DNA from 2 places in the Variovorax sp. P5_A3 genome. Region 2 is predicted to be linked to the other one. Evidence: predicted binding sites of a transcription regulator. Region 2 holds the regulator's gene; the other holds the start of a gene.
What was found. The regulator sigma-54, encoded in region 2, starts transcription at its own class of promoters, with help from an activator protein. The targets are predictions, from matches to a motif close to TGGCANGNAANCTGCTTT.
Positions count from the first base shown of each region.

Region 1 (7,110 bases), on a different contig from region 2:
ATGCCGCGGTTCACGTGCAGGCGCATCTTCTCGGCCAATTCGGTGTTGGGGCGGATGCCGACCGCCATCACGACCAGGTCGGCCGCGACTTCGGTGCCGTCCTTGAATCGGACGGCGGTCACACGGTCCCCGGATCCGCCGATCAACGCCTGCGTCTGGGCGCCGATGCGGAATTGCAGCCCGCGTTCCTCCAGCGATCTCTGCAGGAGCTTGCCTGCGACATCGTCGAGCTGTCGGTCCATCAGCCACGGATTGACGTGCACGACGGTCACTTTCATGCCGCGCAACATCAGTCCGTTGGCCGCCTCGAGCCCCAGCAGGCCGCCGCCGATGACCACCGCGTTCCGGTGTGTCCTGGCGGTTTCGATCATGTAGTTGGTGTCCGCGATGTCGCGGTAGGCAATCACGCCCTTCAGGTCCTTCCCGGGGACAGGCAGTTCGAAAGGGTTGGAGCCGGTGCATATCAGCAGCCGGTCATAGGCCGCCTCGGTGCCGTCCCCGGCGCGGACGATGCGCCTGGCGCGATCGACCTCGACGACCTTCTTCCCGGCGTGCAGGGTGATTCGGTTCTCGGTGTACCACTCCCAGCTGTTGAGCACGATCTCGTCCACGGTCTGTTCGCCCGCGAGCACTGGCGACAGGAGGATGCGGTTGTAGTTCGGGTGCGGCTCGGCGCCGAACACGGTGATGTCGTAGAGATCGGGCGCGATCCTGAGCAGCTCTTCGAGCGTGCGCACGCCGGCCATGCCATTGCCGACCATCACGAGTTTCAGCTTCCTGACGCACATGTCCATCGCGATGTCCTTCGCTTCAGGCAGCAACTTTTTCCACGTGCGCCTGGCGCGTGTAGAGGAAGTCGATCACCGCCTTGCGGGCATGCACGTAGGCCGGGTCTTCGGCCAGCTCCACACGGCTGCGCGGTCGCGGGATGTCGACGCTCAGTACTTCGCCGATCGTGGCCGCCGGGCCGTTCGTCAGCATCACGATGCGGTCCGACAGCAGCACGGCCTCATCGACGTCGTGCGTGACCATGACCACGGTGCTGTGCGTCTTCTGCACGATGGCGAGCAATTCGTCCTGCAGCTTGGCGCGCGTCAGCGCGTCGAGAGCGCCGAAGGGCTCGTCCATCAGCAGGACCTTGGGTTCCATCGACAGTGCGCGGGCAATGCCGACGCGCTGCTTCATGCCGCCGGAGATCTCGCCGGGGCGCTTCTGCGCGGCGGCGGTGAGTCCGACCAGTGCGAGCGCGGCTTCGGTGCGCGCCTTGAGCTGCGCCTTGCCCTCGGTCGAGGCGAACACGCGTTCGACGGCGAGGTAGACGTTCTCGTGGCAGGTGAGCCAGGGCAGCAGCGAATGGTTCTGGAACACCACCGCGCGCTCGGGGCCGGGACCCTTGATCTCGCGGTTGGCGCAGAGCAGCGCACCTTGCGTCGGCGTGGTGAGGCCGGCGATCAGGTTCAGCAGCGTGGACTTGCCGCAGCCGGAGTGGCCGATGAGCGTGATGAACTCGCCCTTGGCCACGCAGAGGTTCACGTCGCGCAGTGCGAGGAAGCTGCCCTTGGCCGTCTTGAAGCGCTGCTCGACACCCTGGATCTCGATGTACTTGTTGTCATCATTCATGACTTCACCTCTTCGAACGTGAATGCGGTGGCGATCCTGATGAGTGCGAACTCGAGCACGAGCCCGACGATGCCGATGACGAAGATCGCGATGATGATGTTGGCGACGTTGAGGTTGTTCCACTCGTCCCACACCCAGAAGCCGATGCCCACGCCGCCGGTCAGCATCTCGGCCGCGACGATCACAAGCCATGCGGTGCCGACGGCAAGGCGAACGCCGGTCAGCATATAGGGCAGCACGGCGGGAAAGAGGATCCGGGTGAAGATCTTCCACTCGCTGAGGTTCAGCACCCGGGCAACGTTCATGTAGTCGCTCGGCACGCGCTGCACGCCCACGGCGGTGTTGATGATCATCGGCCAGATCGAGCAGATGAAGATGGTCCATATGGCCGCCGGATTGGCACCCTTGAACACCAGCAGGCCGATCGGCAGCCAGGCCAGCGGCGAGACAGGGCGCAGCAGGCTGATCAGCGGGTTGAACATGCGCGAGAGGAACTCGAAGCGTCCGATCGCGAAGCCGGCTGGAATACCCACTGCGGCGGCAAGACCGAAGCCGAGGGCCACGCGTTGCAACGACGAAAGCACGTTCCAGCCCACGCCCTGGTCGTTCGGCCCTTTGCTGTAGAACGGATCGCTGAACACCGTCAGGGCCTGTTGCCAGGTTGCAAGCGGCGAGGGAAACCCGGTGGTGCTCTTCATCGCCACCAGTTCCCAGATCAGGATCAGGAGGGCGAAGCCCAGCACGGGCGGCAATACGCGCAGCCAGAGCGCGTTGAAGTCGCGCGGCAGGCGCGGCGCGGGTTCGGCCGGCTGCGATGGCGCCGCGGGCTTGGCGACGACGACGGTCTTCGTTGGGGCCGGCATGACCGGGCTGGCGTCGAGGGGGGAGTGAAAGACGGCACTGACCATGACGGGCTCCTCAGGCATGGACCTTGAACGAATCGGCGTACTGCTTCGGGTTCTTGCCGTCCCACACCACGCCGTCGATGAGCTTGCTGGTGCGCATCGCCTCCTTGGGCACCGAAGTCTTCGTGGCCGCAGCGGCCTGCTTGTAGATGTCGATACGGTTGATCTGCGTCGCCACCTGGAGATAGTCCGGGTGCTCCTTCAGCAGGCCCCAGCGCTTGTGCTGCGTGAGGAACCACATGCCGTCCGACAGGTACGGGAAGCTGACCGCGCCGTCGTTGTAGAACTTCATGTAGTTGGGGTCGTCCCAGTTCTTGCCGAGGCCGTTGGTGTAGCGGCCGAGAATGCGCTGGTTGATCGCATCGACGCTGGTGTTGACGTAGCTCTTGTCGGCGATGGTCTCGGCCATCTTGTTCTTGTTCTGCAGGCCGGTGTCGATCCACCGGCCGGCTTCGAGGATGGCCGCGGTGACCGCGCGCGCGGTGTTCGGGTACTTCTTGACGAAGTCGCCGGTGGTGCCGAGCACCTTTTCGGGGTGGTCCTTCCAGATGTCCTGCGTGGTGACGGCGGTGATGCCGATGCCATCCATGATGGCGCGCTGGCCCCAGGGTTCGCCGACGCAGTAGCCGTCCATGTTGCCGACGCGCATGTTCGCGACCATCTGCGGCGGCGGCACGGTGATGACCTTGGCGTCCTTCAGCGGATCGATGCCGTTGGCAGCCATCCAGTAATAGAGCCACATTGCGTGCGTGCCGGTGGGGAAGGTCTGCGCGAAGGTGTATTCGGCCTTGTTGGCCGCCATCACCTTGGCCAGCGAGGCGCCATCCACCGCGCCCTTGTCGGCGAGCTTCTTCGACAGCGTGATGGCCTGGCCGTTGTTGTTGAGGGTCATGAGCACGGCCATGTCCTTCTTCGGGCCGCCGATGCCGACGTGGACACCGTAGACCAGCCCGTAGAGCACGTGCGCGAAGTCGAGCTCGCCATTGACGAGCTTGTCGCGCACGCCGGCCCAACTGGCTTCCTTGCTCGGGACAATCTTCACGCCGTACTTCTTGTCGATGCCGAGCACCGAGGCCATCACGACGCTGGCGCAGTCGGTCAGGGGGATGAAGCCGATCTTGACTTCCTCCTTCTCGGGCTTGTCGGAGCCCTGGGCCCAGACGGCGGCGCGCAAGGCGGGGTCGAGTCCGACGACGCCCGCGGCAGCGGCCTGCAGCACACGTCGGCGACTCAGTTTGGATGTCAGCGAATCGGTCATGGGGCGAACTCCGGAATGGAAAAACAAGGTCGAAAGCGAAAAACAAAAAAAGGCGTCCTCACCGCGCAGGGGCTGCTCGAGAACGAGCTCTTGCGGGTGGGGACGCCTTTGTCCGGTTCGGTGGGCAACACCCGTCGTTGGATGCCACCTGCCTGGAGACCTTCGTTGGTCTATGGCGGAGTCAATGCAAGCTGTGTGCCAGGGAATTCGAACTCGCGCTTGCTACGAAAAAAATAGCGCAAAGTGGGCGCCGATATTGGCTTGAAGGCCGACGGTGCCGCTTGAAAGCTCAGGCGCAATTGTTGTGCGGCGCACCATTTCGGGAAGTCGCCATGCTCAGGACGATGCGTCCCTGGGCAGGTATTCGGCCATGGCGAGTACCGATTCGGCGACGTCGATCAGGCGGCGGTTCTGGTTCATCGCGGTCTGGCGCAGCATCTTGTGTGCCTCCTGTTCGCTGATCCGGCGATGCGCCATCAGCAGTCCTTTCGCGCGTTCGACCAGCTTGCGCTCGTTCAGGGCGGCGCGCACGGTGTCGAGCTCGTCGCTCATTGCCTGCAGTCGATGCGATTGCTCCTGGACCATGTCGAGGATCGATCGCTCGAGTTGTCGCCCGTAAGGCGCGGCGCCTGCCAGCGCTTGCGGCGGAACGGCCGCGTCCGGAGTCGCGGCGCCATCGAAGAATGCGGCAGACGCTGAATCCGGCTGGCCGCTGACCTTCGCGAGCAACCCCTGGCGGGCGTTCAACTCCGCGTGGGCCTGGGCCGTCTTCTGATGGCAGATCGCGCGGAGGTTGTCGGCCAGTTGTTCCTCGATGACCCGCATGTCGTCGATCCGGCGCGTGCAGCAGTCGAACCACGTCTGGCTCAGTTCCGTATCGAGCAGCACGCCCGCGGGTGCCGCGCAGGCGATGCGCCGAAGGCGCTCCAGTTCGGCAATCTGCGCCGTCGACTGGCTCGCGCGCCAGGCGTCGTCAAGCGCTTCACCCGAGAACTCGGTGAACACCTGGAAGCACCGTTCCTGGGAATCGATGAGGTGCAGCCACTGTTGCTGGCGGGTCCTGTCGTTGAGGCCCGAGGCGAATGCGGCGGCACCGCAGGCGCGTTCCTGCCCCGCGAACTCCTTGCCTTGCATGAAATTGAAGAGCGCCACGAGCACGCGCGAGACTTCCGGATCGGTCGCGCCGTCCGCCGCTTCGAACACGACCGCGAGCAACCCGGCGATCAGCTTGACGAAAGCTGCGGTCGATTCGGCCGCATCGATCTCCAGTGCGCCGATGCGACGACGCAGTTCCGGCAGCGCATCCAGGCCGGGCAACACCCAGGCGATGCGGCTGAAAAGTCGCGCGCCGTTGCCGATGCGGACGGTTTCCAGCTCCAACTGCTCGAAACCGAGGCGTGCCGCCTCTTCCATCCGCACGCACTCGGCGATCTGTTCGTCGCGCTGCGCGACGAAGCGCTGGCCGTGCGAGGCGAGCAGCACGTTCGAAATCCCGCGCTCGCGCTGCAATGTGTGGACCAGCCGGCTGATCGTCCCGACCAGCTGGCTCGTGCGGTCGAGTTGCTCCAGCCCGTCGATCTCGCATCGCAAGGCGGCAATCAGGAAGCTCAGGCCGGATTTCATGGGTGAGGATATGCAGCAACATCCGTGCCCTGAAAGTGTGCGCCGCCTACACTCGGAGCATGTTTGTATTGGGAATTGAATCGTCCTGCGACGAGACCGGCGTGGCGCTCGTCGAATCCGGCGCGAGCGGCCTTCCTCGCCTGGCCGCGCACGCGCTGCACAGCCAGATCGCCATGCACCAGGCCTATGGCGGGGTCGTGCCCGAACTGGCGAGCCGCGATCACATCCGGCGCGTTCTTCCGCTCGCCGAGGCCGTGTTCGACCAGGCGGGGCAACGGCTGTCGGATGTGGATGTCGTCGCGTACACGCGCGGACCGGGCCTCGCGGGCGCCTTGCTGGTCGGCGCCGGTGTGGCTTGCGCGCTGGGCGCGGCGCTGGGCAAGCCGGTGCTCGGTGTCCACCACCTGGAGGGCCATCTGCTTTCACCTTTCCTGAGCGCGGACCCGCCGGAATTTCCGTTTGTCGCGCTGCTGGTATCCGGCGGTCATACCCAACTGATGCGGGTCGACGGGGTGGGCCGCTACGAACTGCTCGGCGAAACCATCGACGACGCGGCCGGAGAGGCCTTCGACAAGAGCGCGAAGCTGATGGGCCTTCCCTATCCGGGCGGGCCGTGGCTCGCGAAGCTGGCGGAAGAGGGCGACGCCTCGGCCTTCAAATTGCCTCGGCCCTTGCTGCACAGCGGCGATCTCGACTTCTCGTTCGCCGGCCTGAAAACGGCTGTGCTCACGCAGGCCAGGAAACTCGGCGGCGAGCTCGAAGCGCGCAAGGCCGATCTCGCAGCTTCAACCCAGGCGGCCATTGTGGAAGTCCTGCTGAAGAAGTCGCTGGGCGCCGTCGAACAGACGGGCCTGAAACGGTTGGTGGTCGCTGGAGGCGTCGGGGCCAACCGGGCGCTGCGGGAGCAGTTGAACGCGGCGTGTTCGAAACGCGGCGTGCGCGTGCACTACCCCGAACTGCATCTGTGCACCGACAACGGCGCCATGATTGCCATGGCCGCCGCGATGCGGCTGCAGGCCGGCATGCAGTCGCCGACCGAGCGCTACGCCTTCGACGTCAAGCCGCGATGGCCGCTGGCGTCACTGACCGCAGAGGCGGCGGCGCCCGCCTAGCGTCGCTTCTGGCGCACGTCGGCAGGGGAAGCACATCAAGCATCTTCCGCCACAGCCGCGACCACTGGGGCCAATCGTGTCCGCCCTCCGTGGTGAAGACGCGTCCTGCGGGCAGTGCGTCCGCCAGCAGTTGATGGTTGGACGCGAAGCGATCGCCGAGGCCGAATCCCAAGTACAGCGGCGGCAGGTTCTTCGCGCGCTTCGGCGATGCGTATTGCTGGAGCCAGGGCCAGAGCTTTCGGTCCACCTCCTCGTCGGGCGGCGGTCCTTCGGGAGCTTTCCAGGAACGCAAGCCGCCGGCCTTGTGGATTTCGGCGCCGATCGGGCGGCGCCCGAGATAAGGCGCCAGCGCCACGATGCCGTCCACTGCGCCGGGATTCGCCAACTCGTGGATCAGGGCGCCGAACCCGCCGATCGAGATGCCCACCAGCCAGATCGTCTTGTAGCCCAGCGCGCGCTGAGGCTGGATCACGTCGTTGTGGAGTCGTTCGACGAAGGTCTGGTCGTAGTAGTAGGAGACGTCGGCATCGACAAGCAGGGCGTCGGCGGCGAGTTCACGTTCCCTGACGGCATGGATGAAACCCTCGCGCTC
Region 1 covers NZ_JBFUKW010000001.1:260,840-267,949, reverse strand. Annotated here, with positions in the region: partial or broken gene AC1D3B_RS01180 (NAD(P)/FAD-dependent oxidoreductase) at 1-788, opposite strand, end outside; gene AC1D3B_RS01175 (ABC transporter ATP-binding protein) at 811-1,620, opposite strand; gene ntrB (nitrate ABC transporter permease) at 1,617-2,528, opposite strand; gene AC1D3B_RS01165 (CmpA/NrtA family ABC transporter substrate-binding protein) at 2,539-3,783, opposite strand; gene AC1D3B_RS01160 (nitrate- and nitrite sensing domain-containing protein) at 4,120-5,406, opposite strand; gene tsaD (tRNA (adenosine(37)-N6)-threonylcarbamoyltransferase complex transferase subunit TsaD) at 5,466-6,518, shown strand; gene AC1D3B_RS01150 (alpha/beta hydrolase) at 6,463-7,110, opposite strand, start outside.
Region 1: a site for sigma-54 is predicted at 3,967-3,984, ahead of AC1D3B_RS01165 (CmpA/NrtA family ABC transporter substrate-binding protein). Genes of this name have one in related genera too.

Region 2 (7,110 bases):
CGACGACTGGAACTACAACCGCTACGAAGACCTGGCCAGGGTGTCGCGCCGCATGAATGCCGGGCTCTCGTTGCCGCAGGACGAATGGAAGCCGAACGCGGGCACGCGCATGGTCAAGGAGGTGATGAACACGGTGAAGCGACGCTATGCGTGGATCGACTTGCTCAAGCCGGAGAACTCGGCGGCGGTCGGCGCGCTGTTGGTGCTCGACCCGTCGCAGGCGAGCAAGATCAACCAGCTCTTCGGCATCGTCGGCGAATGGAAACGCGGTGGGGCGCAAGTCGACGCCCGGCTGTCGGGTGACGTCGTCGTACCGCCGCCAGAGTCAAGGGCCCCGCCCGCCATGACGCTGGAGCAGATGCTGGGGCCGAACCTCAAGCAGGGCCTGGGCGGAAGCGCCGAAGACATGCTGCTCGACGCCGAGCGCAATCTCGGCAAGCCCAGGTCGCCGACGGCGCAGGTCGACGGCACGCTGGGGACGCCCCAGTTGATCATCGACCGATTGACCGGTTGGTTGACCGGCGTCAGCCAGGCCGAGGCGCTGCGCCGTGCGCTGCTGGACTGGCTGAAGGACGACAAGTCCTTCGACATCCATGACCGCGACGACACCTTCGACAAGGTCACGGCGGCGGTCGGGCCGGCGATCGACTTCATCGTCACCGGTCACACGCACCTCGAGCGCGCGATCGACATGGGCCAGGGGCGCTACTACTTCAACAGCGGGACGTGGATACGCCTGCTCCAGTTCACGCCGGCCATGCTCGCACGGGAAGACGCGTTCACCGAGGTGTTCAACGTGCTGGTCGACGGGCGCATGAAGACGATCGACGAAGCGCGCATCGGCGGACAGCCGTTCGTCATGGACCAGACCAGCGCCGTGTCGATCAGCGCCGGTCCGGGCGGTGGGACCGTCGGGGCGCTGGTGCATGTCGAAGGCGACGGAACCGGCGAACCGCGCGAGATCCAACGCTACACGAGAGGATGAGATGAGCGATACATCCGACGTCCGGGATATTCGCCTGGAGTTCCTGCGCTCAGGGCCTGCACACAACCAGCTGCTGTCGCCGCTGACCGCCTACATGGCGCTGTGCGGCGCCGACGGGCCGGTCAGCGTGCATCTGCCTTTCGAACACGCGCAATTGCTCACGCGGCTGAATCGGCTTCGCTATGAAATCGACGGCACGCCCATTGCGGCATCGCAGCGGGCGGCCGAACTGCAGGAACTGGGCGAAGCGATCGCACGGGTGCTCGGCAAGATCCCGGAGCTGGTGTCGGAGCTTCGTTCGGCCCGCGGGGATACGAGTCGCCTCGTCAACATACGGCTGCTGATCTCGGCCTTCGAACTGGGCCTGGTGCCATTCGAAGCGACGATGTCGCCGGCCGACACCTCCGGCTCCGGTGCGCCGCTGTTGCTGCGCACGCTCACCAACATCACGCGCGAGATTCGCCGCGGTCGGCCGCTCCAGTCGGAGTGGAACCGCGCGCCGAAGATCCTCTACGCCTTTGCATCGCCGTCAGGCTTTGCCGCCGTGCCGGCACAGGCGCACCTGGAGGCACTGCGCCGCGCCATCGACCCGTGGGTCAAGGCCAGGGACACGCCCGCCGAACGCGTCGTCGAGGTGCGCAAGTTGCTTACGGTGCTGCCCAATGCCACGGCGCGCAGCATCAGCGATGCCTGCCAGGCCGAGGATTACACCCACGTGCACCTGCTGGCGCACGGTGCGCCGCTGCCCGGCTCGGACCGCCGCTACGGCATCGTGCTATGCAAGGAAGGCGAGGCCACCGAGCACATCGTCGTCGACGGGCAGAGCCTCGCGATGGCGCTCAAGAGCATGAACTCCAACGGCCGGGCGAAGCAGCCGCCGACGGTGGTGAGCCTGGCGACCTGTGATTCCGGCAATGCCAGTTCGGTGCTGACACCGGGCGGCAGCATCGCGCACGAGCTGCACGCGCAGGACATTCCGTGGGTCATCGCCTCGCAGTTTCCGCTGTGGATGCGGGCGTCGAACGTCGCGGCGGAACTGCTCTACAGCGGACTGCTTGCAGGCAACGATCCGCGCTGGGTCGTGCATGAACTGCGACAGCGCCTGAGGATCGACCTGCCGGACACCCACGACTGGGCCAGCATCGTGGTGTACGCAGCCGTCGCGCCGGACCTGGAAGCCCAGGTGGACGCCTTTCGTAGCCGGCAGACCAAGTCGAAGATGGAGGTCAAGTTCGACCGGATGGACTCCCTGGTGCGTGGCAACGAGACGGACCCGGCCCGGCCCGGCACACCCATCAGCACCGAGACCGCCGCCGAACTCGACCAGCTCAGCGACCAGATCCGCGTCGACCTTGCGGCCTGGCGCGACAGGCCGGTCGCGCAGCGCAATCTCAAGGAGAAGGCAGAACGCCTCGGGATGAGCGCAGCCAGCGAGAAACGCATCGCCATCATCCACGCGCTGGTCGGCAATGTGGCTCGCAGTACCGAGGCTTATCGCAAGTCGCGCGAGTTCTACGAAGCGGCACTGAAGATCGAATCGGTCAATCACTGGGTGATGACGCAGTATCTGTCGCTCGCAGCCATTCCCGCGCTGGCGCCGGATGAGGGAGCGCTGAGTGCGTTGCGCACCGAGTACGGCAAATGGTGGCTGGTGGCCTGGCAGCTGGCGCAATGGCAGCTTCGTACGGCGGCCATCACGGATCGGGTTTGGGCGCACGGCACGCTGGCAGAGCTGGAGCTGCTCGGTGCTGTTTATGGGGGCGACGCATTCCAGCCCCAGGTCGCCAGGGATCGCATCGTCGAGCATTGCAGGCAGATCCGCGAGTTGTCGACGGATTCGTTTCCGGTGCTCTCGACGCAACGCCAGTTCAGGCGCTATGTGGATCACTGGTCGCGCATGCAGTGGGAAGGGCTCGCGCAGGCGGCGCTGGTGACGCTGGAAGGGCGCGAGGCCTGACCTGAGGCCCCTCGCAGGCCCTTCAGAGCGCCTTGCGCAGATTCGCGGGTGCGATGCGCAGCGCTTCGCGGTATTTCGCGACGGTGCGCCGGGCGCATTCGATCCCCTGCTCCTTGAGCATCTCGGAAATCTGGCTGTCGGACAGTGGTTTCTTCAGGTCTTCCGCACTCACGAACTGCTTGATCAGCGCGCGCACCGCCGTGCTCGACGCATTGCCGCCCGTTTCCGTGCCGAGCGCCGAGCCGAAGAAGTATTTGAGCTCGACCGTGCCGTAAGGCGTCGCCATGTACTTGGCAGTGGTCACGCGGCTGATGGTGGACTCGTGCAACCCGAGTTCGTCGGCGATCTCGCGCAGCACCAGCGGACGCATGGCGAGTTCGCCGTGCACGAAGAAGCTCTTCTGCCGCTCGACGATGGCGTTCGACACGCGCAGGATGGTGTCGAAGCGCTGCTGGATGTTCTTGATGAACCAGCGCGCCTCCTGCAGGCGCTGCGAAAGCGCCTGGCTGCCCTCGCCCTTGTGCTGCTTGAGCGCACCGGCATAGATGTCGTGCACGCGCAGGCGCGGCATGACTTCGGGGTTGAGCATCACGCGGAACTTGGTGTTGGTGCCGTTGCCGACGCGCGTGACGATCACGTCGGGCACGACCACGTTGCGCTCCACGTCGACGAAGCGGCGCCCGGGCTTGGGCTCCAGCTTCGCGATGAGCTGCAGGGCGGCGCGGACTTCCTCTTCGTTGCTGCGGGTGAGCGTGGCCAGGCGCTTGAAGTCGCGACGGGCGAGCAGTTCCATCGGTTGCTTGCAGATCGCGATGGCGGTCTTGCGCACCTGTGCCTCGTCATCGGTCTCGTCCTCGTCGGCCAGGGCGCGCAGCTGGATGGTCAGGCATTCGCCCAGGCTGCGCGCGCCCACGCCGGACGGCTCCAGGCTTTGCAGCAGGCCGAGCCCGACCTGGAAGTGGTGCACGAGGTCGTCGAACTGGTCGTTGTCGTTGCCCGCGAGGCCGGACGCCAGGGCGGGCAGCGAGTCTTCGAGGTAACCGTCTTCGTTGAGCGACTCGATCAGGAAACGGAGTGCCGCGCGATCGGTTTCGCTCAGGCGCAATCCCAGTGCCTGCCGGTGCAGGAAGGACTGCAGCGATTCCTGGCTGCGCGCGAGTTCGGTCGCGTCCGTGCGCTCGTCGTCGCCGAGGTTGTTGGCACGCGCGGGGGCGTCGCCGCCCCATTCGCTGTCGTCGGGCGCGAGGTCGATCGTGCCATCGCCTTCCCAGTCGGGCTCGCCATCGGCGGTGTCGGCTGTGGCGACTTCGGTGTCGCCAGTGGCCGCGACGGCGACTTCCGGCGCAGACGCCGACGGGCCGGGCGTGAAATCGCCCTCCCCATCGGCAAACCGATCGTCATCGCGAACCGGCGTATCGGCCGTCTCCAACCCGAACTCCTCGCGCGTAGCCTCCTCGGCCGTGCGCTCGAGGAATGGGTTGTCATCAAGCATCTGCTCGACTTCCTGCGTCAGCTCGAGCGTGGAAAGCTGCAACAGCCGGATCGACTGCTGAAGTTGAGGCGTCAACGCGAGATGCTGCGAAACCCGCAGCGACAAACCCTGCTTCATGGAGATAGTGAAACCCTCTTGACCAGAAGGCCGCCGCGCCCGGCCGCCCGTAGCGGCCGGCCTGCCCCCGGCAGGGGGTAGGCGGAGCACGAAGTGCGGAGCCTGGGGGCGAGCAACATGTTCACATCCGGAAATGTTCGCCGAGGTACACGCGCCGCACCTCGGCGTTGTCGACGATCTCGGCCGGCGTGCCCTGGGCCAGCACATGCCCGTCGCTGATGATGAAAGCGTGATCGCAGATGCCCAACGTTTCACGCACGTTGTGGTCGGTGATCAACACGCCGATGCCACGTTCCTTCAGGAAATTGATGATCCGCTGGATCTCGATCACCGCGATCGGGTCGATGCCCGCGAAGGGCTCGTCCAGCAGGATGAAGCGCGGCTGCGTGGCCAGGGCGCGCGCGATCTCGACGCGGCGACGCTCGCCGCCCGACAGGGACAGCGCGGGGGAATCACGCAGGTGGTCCACGCGCAGGTCGGCCAACAACTCGGTGAGGAGTTCCTCGGTGCGCTGCTTCGACAGCGAAACCTGGCGTCCGTTGGCGTCGGGCTCGCGCTGCAGTTCGAGCACGGCGCGGACGTTCTCCTCGACCGTGAGCTTGCGGAAGATCGATGCTTCCTGCGGCAGGTAGCTCAGGCCCATGCGCGCGCGCCGATGGATCGGCATGTGCGCGATCGGCTCGCCGTCGATGGTGATGTCGCCGGCATCGGCGCGCACCAGGCCGACGATCATGTAGAACGAAGTCGTCTTGCCGGCGCCGTTGGGCCCCAGCAGGCCGACGACTTCGCCCTTCTGCACACCCAGCGTCACATCCTTGACAACCTTGCGGCTGCCGTAGCTCTTCTGAAGCCCACGCGCCTCGAGGCGGCTGCCCGGAGCGCCTGCGCCCTCGCTCATGCCTGCGGTTTCGATCACTTCTTTGACTCTCCGCCAAGGGTGGTGGTGGCGCGCAACCCGGTGCCCGGCGCAGGGGCCGGGGCGGGCGCGGCGGCGGCCGGCTTTCCGCCGGCGGCGGGTGCCGCTGGAGCGGCCTTGGGGGTGAGGATCGCCTTGACACGACCACCCGGCTGGGTCGCAACGCCGGCATTGGGCGGCAGCGAGGACCCGTTGACGGTGAAGGTGTCGTTGCTCTGGTCGTAGACGATCAGCGGACCGCTGCTCTCGTCGTTGGGCGTCGCCCCGATCAGTCGGCGCATCACCGCGCGGCGGATGAACTTCACGTTGTCCGCACGGCTGTCGTATTCGATGACTTCGCCCTCGCCCTCGATCCACTCGTCGGGACCCGAGTCACGCTTCTGCTTGTAATAAGCCAGCTTGCCCGGCGCCGCGGTCACGACGCCGTACTGGTAGCCCTCGGGGTCCTGTCGGACGTCGATCTTGTCGCCACGGATGATGATCGTGCCCTTGGTCACCACCACGTTGCCCGTGAAGACGCTCGTCTGCTTCAGATCGTCGTAACGCATCGAATCCGCCTCGATGTTCATCGGCTTGGCGCGATCGGCCTTCTCGGCGTGCGCGCCCGATGCGAACCCGGCCAGCGCCAGGGCAACAAGCAGTCCACGACCGAGATGGCGAAGGGGGGAGGAAGGTGGCGAGATCATAGAGGCACGAAACTTGCTGCGCATTGTATGCGGCCGACGGATTCGGTCTCGCCGGGCGCCGACAAAAAAAGCCCGCCGAAGCGGGCTTCACGGACGGACGGGTGGTCGGACCACCCCGTTTGCTCAACCCTTGCGGGCTTCGCCGATGAGGAAATCGACGGCCTGCAGCGCACGGTCGAGCGAGCCGGCGGTATCGCCGTCCACGTACCAGCGGCCGGCCACGCCGAGCGCCGGAACCCCGGCGACCTGGTAGTCGCTGGTGAGCTGCGCGGCGCGCTTGGCCTTGCCGGAGACCGAGAAGGACTTGAACAGCTCGGCGAACTTCTTGGCATCCAGCCCCGGCTGCTTCTCGACCCAGGCGAGGATCGCCGCGTCGCCGGTCATCGGCACGCGCTCCTTGTGGATCGCGTTGAAGATCTTCTGCTGGTACTCGTCGACCTTGCCCATCGCTTCGAGCGTGTAGTACAGACGCTGCTTGGCTTCGGTGTCGTTGCCGACGAAGGGGACCGGAATCCGCTTGAAGTTGACGTACGGGGGCAGTTTCTTGACCCAGGCTTCGAGTTGCGGCTCGAAGGCCGCGCAGTGCGGGCAGTTGTACGAAAAGAATTCGACCACCTCGACCTTGCCGGCCGGCGTGTCGACCGGCGCGGGCTTGCCGAGCACGATGTAGTCGGTGCCGGCCTTGGGCGGGCGCTGCTGGGCGTGCGAGGGGGCCACGAGCGGAAGAAGGCCCAGCGAGGCGGCGGCCAGCGAAAAGTCACGACGTTTCATTAAGAGGTTCTCCTATCGGCTGAAAGAGCCCGCGCTCCGGAGTGGAGTTCCCCGAGGGCGCGAAGTAAAGATAAGTGAAAGTTCAGCGCTGGACGCGGACCAGGGCCGATTCGAGACCGCCGCTGTCGAGGCGCTCCTTGAGTTGATCGGCATCGTCCTTCTTGTTGAATGGGCCTGCGCGCACGC
Region 2 covers NZ_JBFUKW010000011.1:110,887-117,996, forward strand. Annotated here, with positions in the region: gene AC1D3B_RS18845 (metallophosphoesterase) at 1-985, shown strand, start outside; gene AC1D3B_RS18850 (CHAT domain-containing protein) at 987-2,942, shown strand; gene AC1D3B_RS18855 (RNA polymerase factor sigma-54) at 2,965-4,551, opposite strand; gene lptB (LPS export ABC transporter ATP-binding protein) at 4,673-5,467, opposite strand; gene lptA (lipopolysaccharide transport periplasmic protein LptA) at 5,464-6,153, opposite strand; gene AC1D3B_RS18870 (thiol:disulfide interchange protein DsbA/DsbL) at 6,277-6,924, opposite strand; gene AC1D3B_RS18875 (SPOR domain-containing protein) at 7,007-7,110, opposite strand, start outside.